Regions from separate parts of the Fictibacillus sp. EA-CB0309 genome, predicted to be linked through region 2. Evidence: riboswitches for the same ligand, from Rfam matches in the RefSeq annotation. Region 2 holds a riboswitch; the other holds the start of a gene.
The links. A riboswitch is a leader RNA that binds a small molecule or an ion and turns the genes downstream of it on or off. The one in region 2 is predicted to bind cyclic di-AMP.
Positions count from the first base shown of each region.

Region 1: linked by a shared signal. The riboswitch ahead of ACEWFH_RS19225 (potassium channel family protein) and the one ahead of ACEWFH_RS16300 (APC family permease) in region 2 are both predicted to bind cyclic di-AMP.

Region 1 covers NZ_CP169271.1:3,427,482-3,434,404, reverse strand. Annotated here, with positions in the region: gene cls (cardiolipin synthase) at 1-1,192, shown strand, start outside; gene ACEWFH_RS19235 (hypothetical protein) at 1,300-1,422, shown strand; gene ACEWFH_RS19230 (undecaprenyl-diphosphate phosphatase) at 1,458-2,240, shown strand; cyclic di-AMP (ydaO/yuaA leader) riboswitch at 2,319-2,471, shown strand; gene ACEWFH_RS19225 (potassium channel family protein) at 2,633-3,268, shown strand; gene ACEWFH_RS19220 (TrkH family potassium uptake protein) at 3,278-4,624, shown strand; partial or broken gene ACEWFH_RS19215 (GerAB/ArcD/ProY family transporter) at 4,767-5,896, shown strand; gene ACEWFH_RS19210 (hypothetical protein) at 5,975-6,433, opposite strand; gene hutP (hut operon transcriptional regulator HutP) at 6,615-6,923, shown strand, end outside.
Region 2 covers NZ_CP169271.1:2,915,030-2,921,952, reverse strand. Annotated here, with positions in the region: gene modA (molybdate ABC transporter substrate-binding protein) at 39-827, shown strand; partial or broken gene modB (molybdate ABC transporter permease subunit) at 828-1,483, shown strand; gene ACEWFH_RS16305 (bacitracin ABC transporter ATP-binding protein) at 1,527-1,658, opposite strand; cyclic di-AMP (ydaO/yuaA leader) riboswitch at 1,809-1,950, shown strand; gene ACEWFH_RS16300 (APC family permease) at 2,082-3,908, shown strand; gene gltP (glutamate/aspartate:proton symporter GltP) at 3,963-5,225, opposite strand; gene ACEWFH_RS16290 (amino acid permease) at 5,465-6,844, shown strand.

The sequences.
Region 1 (6,923 bases), 510 kb from region 2:
TAAACAAGAAGAGAAACCGGACTTTAGTGATCTGAAAAGGCATCAGCAATGTTTCGCTAAACATGCTCACCATATCACGCTTACTCGATTAAACAGGCGGACGGATACAAAGATTTTACAGAACGGCCAAGAAACATTTCCTGAGATTATTGCACGGTTACAAGAGGCGAAGGAATATATACACATTCAATATTACATCTTTCGCTCCGATCGGCTGGGGAAGGATATTATTGATCTTTTGATTAAAAAAGCAAACGAAGGCGTTAAAGTCAGATTTTTGTATGATGGAATAGGAAGTTTATCCCTGCAGCAGTACGATATAGACCGGATGAAAAAAGCAGGTGTGCTTGTAGAAGCATTTTTGCCTGTGCGTTACGGATTTTTTAACCAAAAACTAAACTTCCGAAATCACCGAAAGATTATCGTAATCGATGGAAAGATAGGTTTTGTTGGCGGATTAAATGTTGGCGTTGAGTATTTAGGTGAAGATCCTGACATCGGATTTTGGCGTGATACGCATATGGTCATGGAAGGGGAAGCTGTTCAAGTTCTGCATGCTATTTTTCTAATGGACTGGGAATATGTTTGTGGTGAGGACTTATTAGAAGATGATCATCTAACGACAGCTTACTCTGCAGAAGGAGACGGGACCGTACACGTTGTAGCGAGTGGACCGGATACGCAGCTTGGGATTATGAGTGATCTTTATTATTCTTTAATCTCTTGTGCGGAAAAATCCATTTGGATCGCGACGCCATATTTTGTTCCGAATGAAGCGATTCGGACAGCTCTTAGGGTGGCTGCCAAAAAAGGCGTTCAAGTCCGCTTGATGGTTCCTGAAATTAACGATGGTTTTTTAACTCAATATGCGACCCGCTCTTATTACCCAGAACTTTTACGTTCAGGAATCGAAATCTATTCGTATAAAAAAGGATTTTTGCATCAAAAGGTAATCATTATTGATGGTGATACAGCATCGATTGGTACGGCAAACATGGATATGAGAAGTTTTCATTTAAATTTTGAAGTCAATGTGTTCCTGCTGAATACCTCTTCCGTCAATGATCTAGTTCGACAGTACGAAGAAGACATGGAAGAATCAACAAAAATACGCCCGGTTGAATTTTATAAAAGAGGGCTTTGGGAAAGAACGAAAGAATCGTTTTCCCGACTGTTCTCAGGCGTTCTATAGGACGGATCGTATCCTTAATACGTGAGTACAGCTGAAACGATAGTGACGAAGAGATTCGACGCCTATCAGGAAACAGTTGTTTTCTCAGAGGCAAGAAGGTCGAGGAAGTGAAGTTTCGAGGAACGGATCGTATCTTAATACGTGAGTACCGCAGAAACGATAGTGACGAAGAGAATCGCCGCCTATCAGAAAACAGAAAACATAGCATAGAAACCTCCTCTATAGAATAGGTTGTACGAGACCATCTATGGAGGGGGATTTTTTTATGGATTGGCTCGAGGCCCTAATATTAGGTATAGTCCAAGGCTTGACCGAATTCTTACCCGTTAGCTCGACAGGGCACTTGCTCTTAGGAAGGCAAGTATTTCAGCTGGAAGAAGCGGGACTGTTTCTTGATAGCATGCTGCATATTGGAACACTGATCGCTGTTATGACGGTGTATGGAAAAGAGATTTTGGAAGTCATAAAGAGACCGTTCAGCAAAATCGGAATCCTGCTCATTGCAGGAACAATTCCTACTGCAATAATCGGACTGGCTTTTAAAGATTTTTTTGAAGAAATTTCTAAAACAGGCATAACCGTCGGGTGGGAGTTTCTGCTTACAGGATTACTATTATGGTGGGCAGATTCATATAAACGGAACGGATACAAAGGAATTGATGACATTACAATACGCGATGCTCTTGTAATCGGAACGTTTCAAGGAGCGGCTATTCTTCCGGCAGTTTCTCGATCGGGTCTCACGATTGCCGCGGCGTTATTTTGTAAAATTGATAAAAAAGCAGCGGCGTATTTTTCATTTTTGCTCTCCATCCCATCGATTGCAGGAGGGGTTGTCCTTCAGTCAAAAGATCTCTTTACAGGCGCACAGCCACCGATTTCTTTCTCAGCGCTTGCAATCGGTACGTTAGCATCAGCAATCTTCGGATATATAGCTGTGAAATGGATGATTAAATTGCTGCAAACCGGTACGTTAAAAGGGTTTGCGATCTATGTCTGGATCGTTGGAATCGTTGTTTTGGTTCTTCAATTTTCAGGAAAAATGTAAAGTATTTGTTAACACTATAAAAATGGATTGACATTTAAAAGAGGGAGGATTACAGTATATGTAATTCAAAATTTAGCAGGCTTTAGATCGCTGAATTTACAGTTGTTTTTATGGTAAAACTACTGTGAAACGGGGGAACCAATTTTTTGGGGTGAATTTTGCTTTACGCAAAAGGGATACTCCAATCCCTAATCCGACAGCTAACCCCGTAAGCGTCATGTCACTGGAGAGGTCAATGTGGTGAAAAACCGGACCCGCTTTTTTGTGTGGTCTTTTTTTGCGTTTTTTACTGATTTAGAGAACCTCTTAACCAGCAAGGCTAGAGGACAACGAAGGGAAACTTCATGTAGTTTAAGGGGAGAAAATCGTAATGAAAAAAACAGTTTGCAGTTATTGGACTTGGTCGCTTCGGGGGCAGCATTTGTAGAGAATTTGCCACTATGGGATACGATGTCCTAGCAATTGATAATGATATGGAAAAAGTAAATGAATTTGCAACGATTGCGACTCAAGCAGTTCAAGCCAATTCAACTGATGAAAAAGTGATGAAATCCCTAGGCATTCGAAATTTCAACCATGTTATTGTTTCGATTGGAGAAGACATACAAGCAAGTATTTTGACTACCTTGCTTTTAAAAGAAGCGGGCGTAAACAAAGTTTGGGTAAAAGCCCAGAATGATTATCATCATAAAGTATTGGAAAAGCTAGGTGCAGACCGCATTATCCACCCAGAGCGTGACATGGCGCTCAGAGTTGCACAGCTTATTTCTTCAGAAAAAATTATTGATTTTATTGAGTTGTCACATGAACACAGTATTGTAGAAATTGGCGTAACTGATAAACTTGTCAACAAAACCCTTACAGATCTAGATGTACGTGCGCGCTATGGGTGTAATATTGTTGCCATTAAACGTGGAGATGAAATACATGTTTCTCCTATTGCAGATGTTTCTTTGGAGTATGGAGATATCCTTGTTGTCATTGGGAAAAATGAGGACCTAAATCGTTTCGAGGATGAAGGAGTGTAAGCTTTGGCACTGCATGTGAAAAATCGTAAGCGATTCTTGCACAATCCAATAAAATTGAGTCCTCCACAATTTTTAGCATTGCTGTTCTTATTTCTTATTTTTGTAGGTACTTGTTTATTGAAGCTGCCGGTTGCTCATGAAAATACCTTATCTTGGATAGATGCTTTATTTATCGCAACATCAGCTGCAACCGTAACAGGACTTGCTACGGTTGATCCAGGATCTACATTTACCTTGTTCGGTGAAATTGTAATCTTATTTTTGATTCAAGTTGGAGGACTTGGTGTGATGTCCTTTGCTTCCTTGGTCGTCATTATGATGGGTAGGAAGATATCGATTAAACAAAGAGTACTGATGCAAGAAGCATTGAATCAGCCATCTATTGGCGGTGTTATACGTCTTGTACGAAATTTATTTGTTTTTTCTATTAGCATTCAGTTGATTGCTGTCTTTTTTCTTTCTTTGAAATGGGTTCCAGACATGGGGTACTCTAAAGGAATTTATTATAGTATTTTTCATGTTATATCGGCGTACAATAACGCAGGTTTTGCACTTTGGCCTGATGGTCTGATGAGGTATGTAGGTGATCCAACTGTAAACCTTGTTATTTCATTCTTGTTTATTACAGGTGGAATTGGTTTTACTGTATTGGTTGATATATGGGTAAGCCGCAAATGGAAAACTCTTTCCCTTCATACGAAGGTCATGCTGATTTCCACAGTAGTAATCAATGTGATATCGATTTTACTTTTTTACTTATTTGAATTTAATAATCCTAAAACAATCGGGATGCTCTCAGGTATAGAGCAATTTTGGGCATCATACTTCCAGGGTGTTTCTCCTAGAACAGCGGGATTTAACTCTATTGATATGACTGCGATTAATCCTGATACATCATTATTAATGATTCTTTTAATGTTTGTTGGAGCAGGGAGTACTTCTACAGGTGGAGGAATTAAGCTTACAACATTTGTTGTTATTCTCTTTACTGTTGCAGCTTTTTTAAAGGGCAAAGAAGATACGGTTATTATGAAACGAACGATTCGAAATGCAGTCGTGTATAGAGCACTTGCTATCACAACCATATCCATTTTGTTTATTTTTGCAGCATTGTTTATTATCACATATGTCCAGAAAGACACCTCTTTTATGATGATCGTATTTGAAGTCATTTCTGCTTTTGGTACGGTAGGGTTAAGTATGGGGCTTACCCCAGATCTAACGGTTATTGGAAAAGCAGTCATCTGTGCTGTGATGGTTTTCGGAAAGTTAGGTCCATTAACATTGGCGTTCAGTCTAGCCAAACAATCAAAAGATAATATTCGTTATCCTGATGGTGAAGTATTTACAGGGTAAAAAAATGAAAGCTAACTCAAAAGGGTTTAATCCCTATTAAAATGAGTTAGCTTTTTTGGCTATTTATGGGTTAAATGCTTTTCTGTTGGGAATGCTAAAACAAGATTTCTAAGCAGTTCTACAGAAAGGATGGGAACTCGTCATGCAAAAAATTAAAGAAGCTTTTCTCGTGTCTCCCTTTCTTGTCTTTTTCCTTGTACATTCCGAACAAGTAGGAGTAGGGGTGTTAGGGTATCAGCGAGTCATAGCTAAATATGCTGGTTATGATTCTTGGATCTCTGTCATTATCGCAGCCGTTTTTGTACATATACTTATATGGATGATCTATTATGTGCTTAATAATGGTGATGGAGATATCGTGACCATCCATAAAACATTGTTTGGCGGTCTTCTTGGCAACCTGTTTAACCTTGCTCTTTTACTTTACTTTCTATTATGGTCCATAACCGTCTTAAGAACGTATATTGAAGTGATACAAGTATGGATGTTTCCTACGTTAAGTACTTGGAAGATCGCTATTGTCTTTCTCATATTAACGTATTATGTCGTTTCTTCAGGTTTTCGTACAGTTGCAGGAGTCTGTTACTTAGGCGTGATTATTCCTTTAGGATTAATACTCTTGTTAGTTTATCCATTAGAGTTCACTCATTTTTCTAATCTGTTGCCTTTATTTGACGAGAGTATCAAAGATTATTTATCAGCAACAAAAAACATGATGCTGAGCTACCTTGGATTTGAAACACTGCTCGTTTTTTATCCATTTATAAAAAATGCTAAACGCTCTCAAAAATTTGCGCATCACGCTAATATCTTTACCTTTATGATGTATTTATTGGTAACGCTGTTCTCATTTGCTTTTTTAGTCAGGAGCAGTTGGCGAGAAATATATGGGCAACGCTTTCCATGGTGAAAATTGTACAAGTGTCATTTGTTGAACGTTTTGACTTTGTGTTCGTATCCATGTGGTGCCTTGTAATTCTGCCTAATATTACACTCGCCATATGGTGCTCGAGCCGTGTAGCCAAATTGATGTTGAACATCCGTCAGCATGTGACGCTAATTGTATTATTAGCTGTTGTATTAGTTGCCTGTATTTTCTTAGATACCCGTTTGAAAATCAATTTGCTCAATAATTACACGAACAAAATCGGTTTTTACTTGGCCGTCAGTTATATACCACTGTTATTTGTTACAACGTTTATCAAAAAACAACTAAAAAGAAAAGCAAAAATAACGAGCAAGCATCCCCGACTACTTGATTCAGAAATGTAAAATACAAAAAAACTGCCAAGACCTCTCACCAAATGATGAAGTGGCTTGGCAGTTTTTATATTTCAACGAATTTAAGTTTTAAGCCTGAAGCAGCAAAGTTAACCGATTTTTATGTTTTTCTCGCTGAGAGTCATCAGCCGTGTTATGCCAATTTTGAAGGGTTTCGTTTATCAGCTGTTTAACCATATGCTTCGTCCAAACAACATACGCTCCATACGTATCACTTTTGAAAAAGCTTGTTAACATATTATTTTCAGGGCCGAAGAAGAATCCGAGCTGATCGTGGATGAGTGTAGCTTCATCCATTGAAAACGGCATGATTTTATCAGAAAGCGTAAACTGGTAGGAGTTGTTTTCCTTCTTAATAAATGAGATGGCATATAGTTGACCATCTGGCAGAAATCCCTTTGTTGTAGGTAAAAGCAATATAGGGTTATGTCCTTTGTCATAAGCAATAAAAAAGTCATTCGCATTTTCCTCAAACTGCGGTGTTCGTGACATGGAAGCAAGTGCAATTTCTTTTTGTACGTTTAACATGTTACAACCCTCATTCCGTTTTATTCTTACTAACATTCTTACCGCTAGATTGCTAGATTATACGTGTTATTTTCTTTACTGTAGTGCCGTGATAAGTTGTTGAAAGGGAATTGACGGACAAATTGTAAACGCATACACTAGAGGTAGTTATTAGCCGTGAGTAGAAAGAGTGGTTCATGTAATGGCATTATCGAATGAACGATTGATTGGAAAGATGGCCATGTTAGGCGTTTTAGACGAAAGCTATCTGCCTGAAATTGAAAAACAGGGCTGGAAGTATTGCATAGGCAAAGCCGGTTCAATGGATTCTCAAAAGGTAGTAGCTGCGATCGAAACAGCGGCCAAAAATGAACAGGTGATTAAAAGCGGGATTTATCGTGAAACACATTCCCTTTATCATGCCATCATGGAAGCCTTTCATGGTGTGACAAGAGGACAAGTTCAATTAGGAACCGTTCTTAGGACGGTTGGTTTGCGATTTATTGTTGTC
Region 2 (6,923 bases):
TCAGAGGTAATGATCTTGCTTAGGAAGGAAGAAAAATGTTGAAAAAGTGGTTTTATGTGTTTTTCTGTATGGTTTTACTTACTATTATCCTTTCAAGCTGCGGGCAAAAAGAGCGGAAACATAGTGTCAAATCAGATGAAAAGATCGAACTTACCATCTCAGCAGCTTCAAGTTTACAGGATGTACTCACTGAAATGAAAACCCTATATGAAAAAGAACATCCGAACATAAAGATTACATATAACTTTGGAGCGTCAGGAGCACTGCAGCAACAAATTGCACAAGGTGCACCCGTGGACCTCTTTTTCTCTGCTGCAGAAGATAAATATGATTTGCTTATAAAAGAGGGATTCATCGATAAGAACACGGGAACGGATCTTGTTAGGAACGAATTGGTGCTAATTGTTTCTACCAACTCGAATAAAAAAGGGTTTGAGGATTTACCGAAAACCGACAGAATCTCAATCGGTACACCAGAGTCTGTGCCAGCTGGAACGTACGCGAAAGAAACACTTGAAAACCTAAATCTATGGAACGAGATCGAAAAGAAAGTTGTCTTTGCCAAAGATGTTCGCCAAGTGCTTACATATGTAGAAACAGGGAATGTGGACGCGGGAATCGTTTACAAAACAGACGCCATAATCTCGGATAAAGTAAGAATTGCAGCAACCGCAAACGAACAAACTCATTCACCCATTGTCTATCCGGTCGGTGTGATTAAAAACAGTTCACACCAAAAAGAGGCCAAGCAGTTTTATGAATTCCTGAAAAAAGAGGAGTCAATCAAAACATTTGAAGAGTACGGATTTAAGCGGGTAGGAAAATAGATGGTTATCGACTTTTGGTCACCAGTCAAACTGTCGTTAGGAATTGCACTGGTTGCGGCAATTCTCGTAATCGGTACAGGCTTGTTTTTTGGACGGGTGATGGCTCATAAGAAATTCAAAGGGAAATCAGTTGTTGAAACGTTCTTTTTATTGCCATTAGTGCTGCCGCCAACGGTTGTCGGTTTTCTTTTAATTGTACTATTCGGAAGAGAGGGTCCTGGCGGGCAACTCATTGAATGGTTATTTCACCAGCCGATCATGTTTACATGGTGGGCCGCTGTGATTGCGTCTTCGGTTGTTGCCTTTCCGCTCATGTATCAATCGGCAAAAGCTGGTTTCGAGTCCATTGACGGAGATATCGAAAATGCGGCACGAGTAGATGGCGCGAATGAATGGCATGTTTTTATGAGGATATCCATTCCTTTAGCACTTAGGGCGATTATATCCGGTAGCATCTTAAGTTTTGCACGAGCATTGGGTGAGTTTGGTGCAACACTAATGTTCGCGGGGAATATTCCTGAAAAACGCAAACGGTATCCACCGCGATCTACATGGCGATTGACTCCGGAAATATGGATCTCGCCTGGATGTGGGTAGCGAGTGTTGTTGGGATTTCCTTCTTGATGTTAATTGCTGTTAATCGAGTAAGGGCTTGATGGTGAATACAAACTAAAAAAAGAACCACAATTGGGTTCTTTTTTAGTATCTGGGTGTAGGCCTCTTATTTGAAATGTCAGCTTTTTCATTTTCAAAACCAAACTGCTCATTAATTTCTTCAGCTAGTTCTGTTAAGTATTCATCAGAGAAAAAGGGGTTCTTATCTTTTGACATGTATGTACTCCTTTAAAATTATGTTTATTATTACTTTAATAAGCTAATTATTTATTCATATAAACAATATGTACAACATATTTGTTACCTATTCAAAAATAATGGTATTTACTTTTTGAATTGCCGGGAGTATTATTAGTTCAGTTTCAAATTTCTTAATCGCTAAAACCATGTGGTGCGGGGGACCCAACTATTGGATTAAATATAATCCATGGGGTGAATCCTTTTTAGGTAGGGCTACTCAAAGGCCCGAATCCGACAGCTAACTCCGTAAGCGTTTATGAGAAGGAAGGTGGAGCTTGTAGAACCCGAAAATTGAGGTCTGCAGGTCGTTCTTCGTGATGACTTGCAGACTTTTTTATTGAAAAAAGTTCATTTTGTAAACATTAATAGAAACAAATATTTTCGGACGGAGAGAGAACGATGTTAACATCCATAAAAAGACTTTTAATCGGTCGACCACTGAAATCGGCGGAATTAGGAGAACAAAAAATAAACAAAACAAAAGCTTTGGCTATTTTGTCATCTGATGCACTTTCATCAGTTGCATATGGTCCTGAACAGATTTTGATTGTCCTTATAACAGTAGGAGCAGCTGCTTTTTGGTATTCAATCCCGATTGCGGTTGGGGTTCTATTCTTATTAACAGCTCTCATTTTATCGTACAGACAGATTATTTATGCTTATCCACATGGTGGTGGAGCTTATGTTGTCTCGAAAACGAACTTAGGCGTTAATCCCGGATTAGTTGCAGGAGGTTCACTCCTCGTGGATTACATATTGACTGTAGCGGTTAGTGTGTCGGCAGGAACGGACGCGATAACATCAGCTTTTCCTGCCCTACATGATTTTAACGTTGAAATTGCAATTGTTTTTGTAGTTTTTCTTACATTGTTGAACTTAAGAGGTGTTACAGAATCAGCTTCAATACTTGCCTATCCAGTTTATCTATTTGTATTGGCTTTATTTATACTTATTGCGGTAGGGATTTATAACATTTTGACCGGAGAAGTGCCACAAACCTTGCACACACCGATCGGAACGCCAGTCGCTGGTATATCCTTATTTATTTTACTTAGGGCGTTCGCTTCAGGAAGTTCTGCACTGACAGGTATTGAAGCCATCTCAAACGCGATTCCAAACTTTAAGGAGCCTGCACCTGTTAACGCAGCTAGAACGCTGATGATGATGGGTGGTCTACTAGCCATTTTATTCTCTGGGATTGTTACGTTAGCCTATTTCTATGGAATTGTTCCAAAAGCAGAGGTGACAGTTGTTTCACAAATTGCAGAAGAAACCTTTGGACGTAACTTTATGTATTTCTTTATTCAGGGGACAACGGCTTTGATTTTGATTTTAGCTGCAAACACGGGATATTCTGCTTTTCCTCTGCTCGCTGTTAACTTGGCAAAAGATAAATTTATTCCAAGAATGTTCTTGGTAAGAGGAGACCGTCTTGGTTATTCGAACGGGATAATCATACTTGGATTAGCCTCAATCCTTCTTATTGTGGCATTTCATGCTGAGACGGAACACCTTATTCCGTTATACGCAGTTGGTGTATTCGTTCCGTTTACGCTGTCACAAACGGGAATGATGGTTAAATGGCTTAGAGAAAAACCTGCTGGATGGGTTCCAAAGTTTGTGATCAACACGACAGGTGCACTCATTAGTTTCATCGTTACACTGATGTTCTTTTTAACGAAATTTTCACAAGTGTGGTCAATCCTTGTATTTCTGCCGATCATTGTGCTCATTTTTCATAGAATCAAAAAGCATTATGATGCAGTTGGAGACCAATTAAGACTGACAACGTGTGAACCATCTCCAGATATAAAGGGTAATGTTATGATTTTGCCTGTTGCGGGAATCACGCATGTGGTGGAGAATTCCTTGAAATATGCAAAATCCTTAAACCCTGATCAAATCATTGCTGTTTATGTAGCATTTGAGAGGGAAGATGAGAGGAAGTTTGAAGAGAAATGGGAAAAATGGCAGCCTGACATCCGCCTTGTTACTTTGCATTCTCATTACAGAAGCATACTCGGACCACTCACGAAGTTCGTGGATACAGTAGCTCATAAAGCAAAGGAAGGCGATTATCAAGTAACAGTTGTTATTCCGCAGTTTATACCGAAAAAAGGTTGGCATAATATCTTGCATAACCAATCAAGTTTATTGATTCGTGCGTACTTGTTATATAAAAGGGATATCGTGATTTCAACTGTACCTTATCATCTGAAAAAATAATGATACAAAAAACCGTGTCAGCAATTATTGCTGACACGGTTTTTTGTTTGGATATTAACTAACTTCTTGTTGGTATTGGTCTGCTTTAATATTGTTGAATTTGCCTTCCCATTTAGACATTACTACAGCTGCTAATGAGTTACCTACAACGTTTACAGCTGTACGTGCCATATCAAGGATTCGGTCAATTCCTGCGATAAAGGCTAATCCTTCAAGAGGAATTCCTACAGATCCCAGAGTTGCTAAAAGTACAACGAATGATACGCCAGGAACTCCTGCAATGCCTTTAGAAGTTACCATCAATACTAGCAATAAAGAAATTTGTTCAGCGATGGAAAGTTCAATTCCGTACATTTGTGCGATAAAAAGAGCTGCAATTGCTTGGTACAACGTAGATCCATCTAAGTTAAACGAATATCCTGTTGGAATTACGAAAGACGTAATTGCTTTCGGGCAGCCGAACTTCTCCATTTTTTCCATGAGTTTTGGCAATACTGTTTCTGAACTAGCTGTTGAATAAGCTAAAATTAATTCGTCTTTTAAGATTTTGATCAATGTGAAAATGTTAACCTTAACCATTGCAGCAACTCCACCCAATACGACGATAACAAAGAAAAACATTGCGCCATAAACAACGATAACGAGTTTACTTAATGGGATTAACGATTCTATACCAAATTTCGAAACCGTAACACCAATTAGTGCAAATACCCCAAAAGGCGCAAGTTTCATGATTTGATTTGTAATGTAGAACATGGCATCAGCAGTTCCTTGGAAAAAGGCTAATACGGGCTTACCTCTTTCACCAATCGCTGCAATTCCTAATCCGAATAGAACGGAGAAGAAGATGATCGCCAACATATCTCCTTGAGCTAACGATTCAAAAAGATTCGTTGGAACGATATTTAAGAAAGTATCAGCAAATCCATGGCTTTCCACCGATTCAGTCGTTTCTACGTAGCTAGAAATATCGCCTTTTGTTAACGATTTCATATCCACTCCTGCTCCAGGTTGGAATATATTAGCGATAAATAGACCAATAACGATTGCTAACGTTGTAACGATTTCAAAATATAAGATTGTTTTTCCGCCAAGGCGTCCTAATTGCTTAATGTCACCAACGCTTGCAACACCTACGATAAGACTGGATACAACAATCGGTACGACGATCATTTTAATTAAACGGATAAAGATATCTCCAATTGGCTGCAAATATCCTTGAACTGTTTCGTTTCCATAGAACAAAGCACCAATAATAATCCCGACAGCAAGTCCAATAAGAATTTGCCAAGCCAGACTAATTCTGAATTTCTTCAAATTGAATCACCTTCTTCATAAGTTTTTCTGAGATGTCCACATGAAGAATATTTTAGCTAGTAAAATGAATGGTTGTCAAATCAAAAATCTGGCAAGAACTATAGAAGTATAATTGTTGACAGATAATAATTCCACTTATTAGAAATATTTGAAAATTATAATCTTTACAAATATATCGAATCCTTGTAAAATGACGAAGGTGAATCATTCGACTATTATCGACAATTATTGGAGGCCATATGAACTTATTTAGAAAGAAGTTATTAACCAATCAAAGTACAGATCAATCTTTAAATCGCGTACTTGGTGCGGTGGATTTAACGATGCTGGGTGTTGGTGCAATTATTGGTACCGGTGTATTCGTACTTACTGGAGTAGCTGCTGCTAAATATGCGGGGCCAGCACTCATTTTATCATTTATTATTGCAGGACTCGCCTGTGTGTTTGCAGCACTATGTTATTCGGAATTTGCATCCATGATTCCACAATCAGGAAGTGCGTATACTTACAGTTATGTGGCATTTGGCGAAATCTTCGCTTGGATTCTTGGCTGGGATCTCGTCTTGGAATATGGACTAGCTTCATCCGCAGTTGCAAGCGGCTGGTCCGGGTATTTTCAAAGCTTGTTAACCGGTTTTGGAATACATCTTCCAACAGCCATAACGAGTGCATTTGATCCGGCAAAAGGTACGTACATTGACTTGCCGGCAGTAATGATTATTCTTCTGGTGACACTCTTGCTTTCAAGAGGAGTTAAAGAATCTGCAAAATTCAATGGTATCATGGTTATTGTAAAAGTAGCGGTTGTCCTTTTGTTCATCGCAGTAGGCGTTTGGTATGTAGAACCGGCTAACTGGCAGCCTTTTGTTCCTTTTGGATTCTCTGGAGTTGTTACAGGAGCAGCGGTTGTTGTATTTGCTTACTTTGGATTTGATGCAGTATCTACAGCAGCTGAGGAAGTAAAAGATCCACAACGAAACTTGCCGATCGGCATCATTTCAGCATTGGCCATCTGTACAATCATTTATATCGCTGTATCTTTAATCCTTACAGGAATCGTTCCTTATGAAATGTTAAATGTAAAAGACCCGGTAGCATTTGCACTGCAATTTATTGGTCAGGATTGGGCAGCTGGTTTTATCTCTCTAGGTGCTATCGTAGGGATAACGACAGTTCTGATCGTTATGATGTTCGGTCAGACTCGTTTGTTTTATGCAATGAGCCGTGATGGACTTCTTCCAAGTAAACTTTCGGAGGTTCATCCAAAGTCAAAAGTACCGCTGCCAAGTACATGGACGACAGGAATACTTGTAGCCTTATTTGCAGGATTTGTACCATTAGACAAATTAGCTGAGCTGACAAGCATTGGAACGCTGTTTGCATTTGCTACCGTTTCGCTTGGAGTTGCTGTTCTTCGAAAGACAAGACCAGACATCGAACGTGGTTTCAAAACACCATGGGTACCAGTCATTCCTGCTTTAGCGATTATTTTCTGTGTATATCTCATGCTTCAGCTTTCTGCATTTACGTGGAAAGGATTTGTAGTATGGCTTGTACTAGGACTAGTTCTTTACTTTAGTTATGGATATCGAAATAGTAAGTTGAATACAAGTAAATAACGGAAGATGAAAAAGCCGCCTTTTTAAAGGGTGGCTTTTTCGCTTTACTTCAGGATCGTGTTATGTTGTGGTACACTTA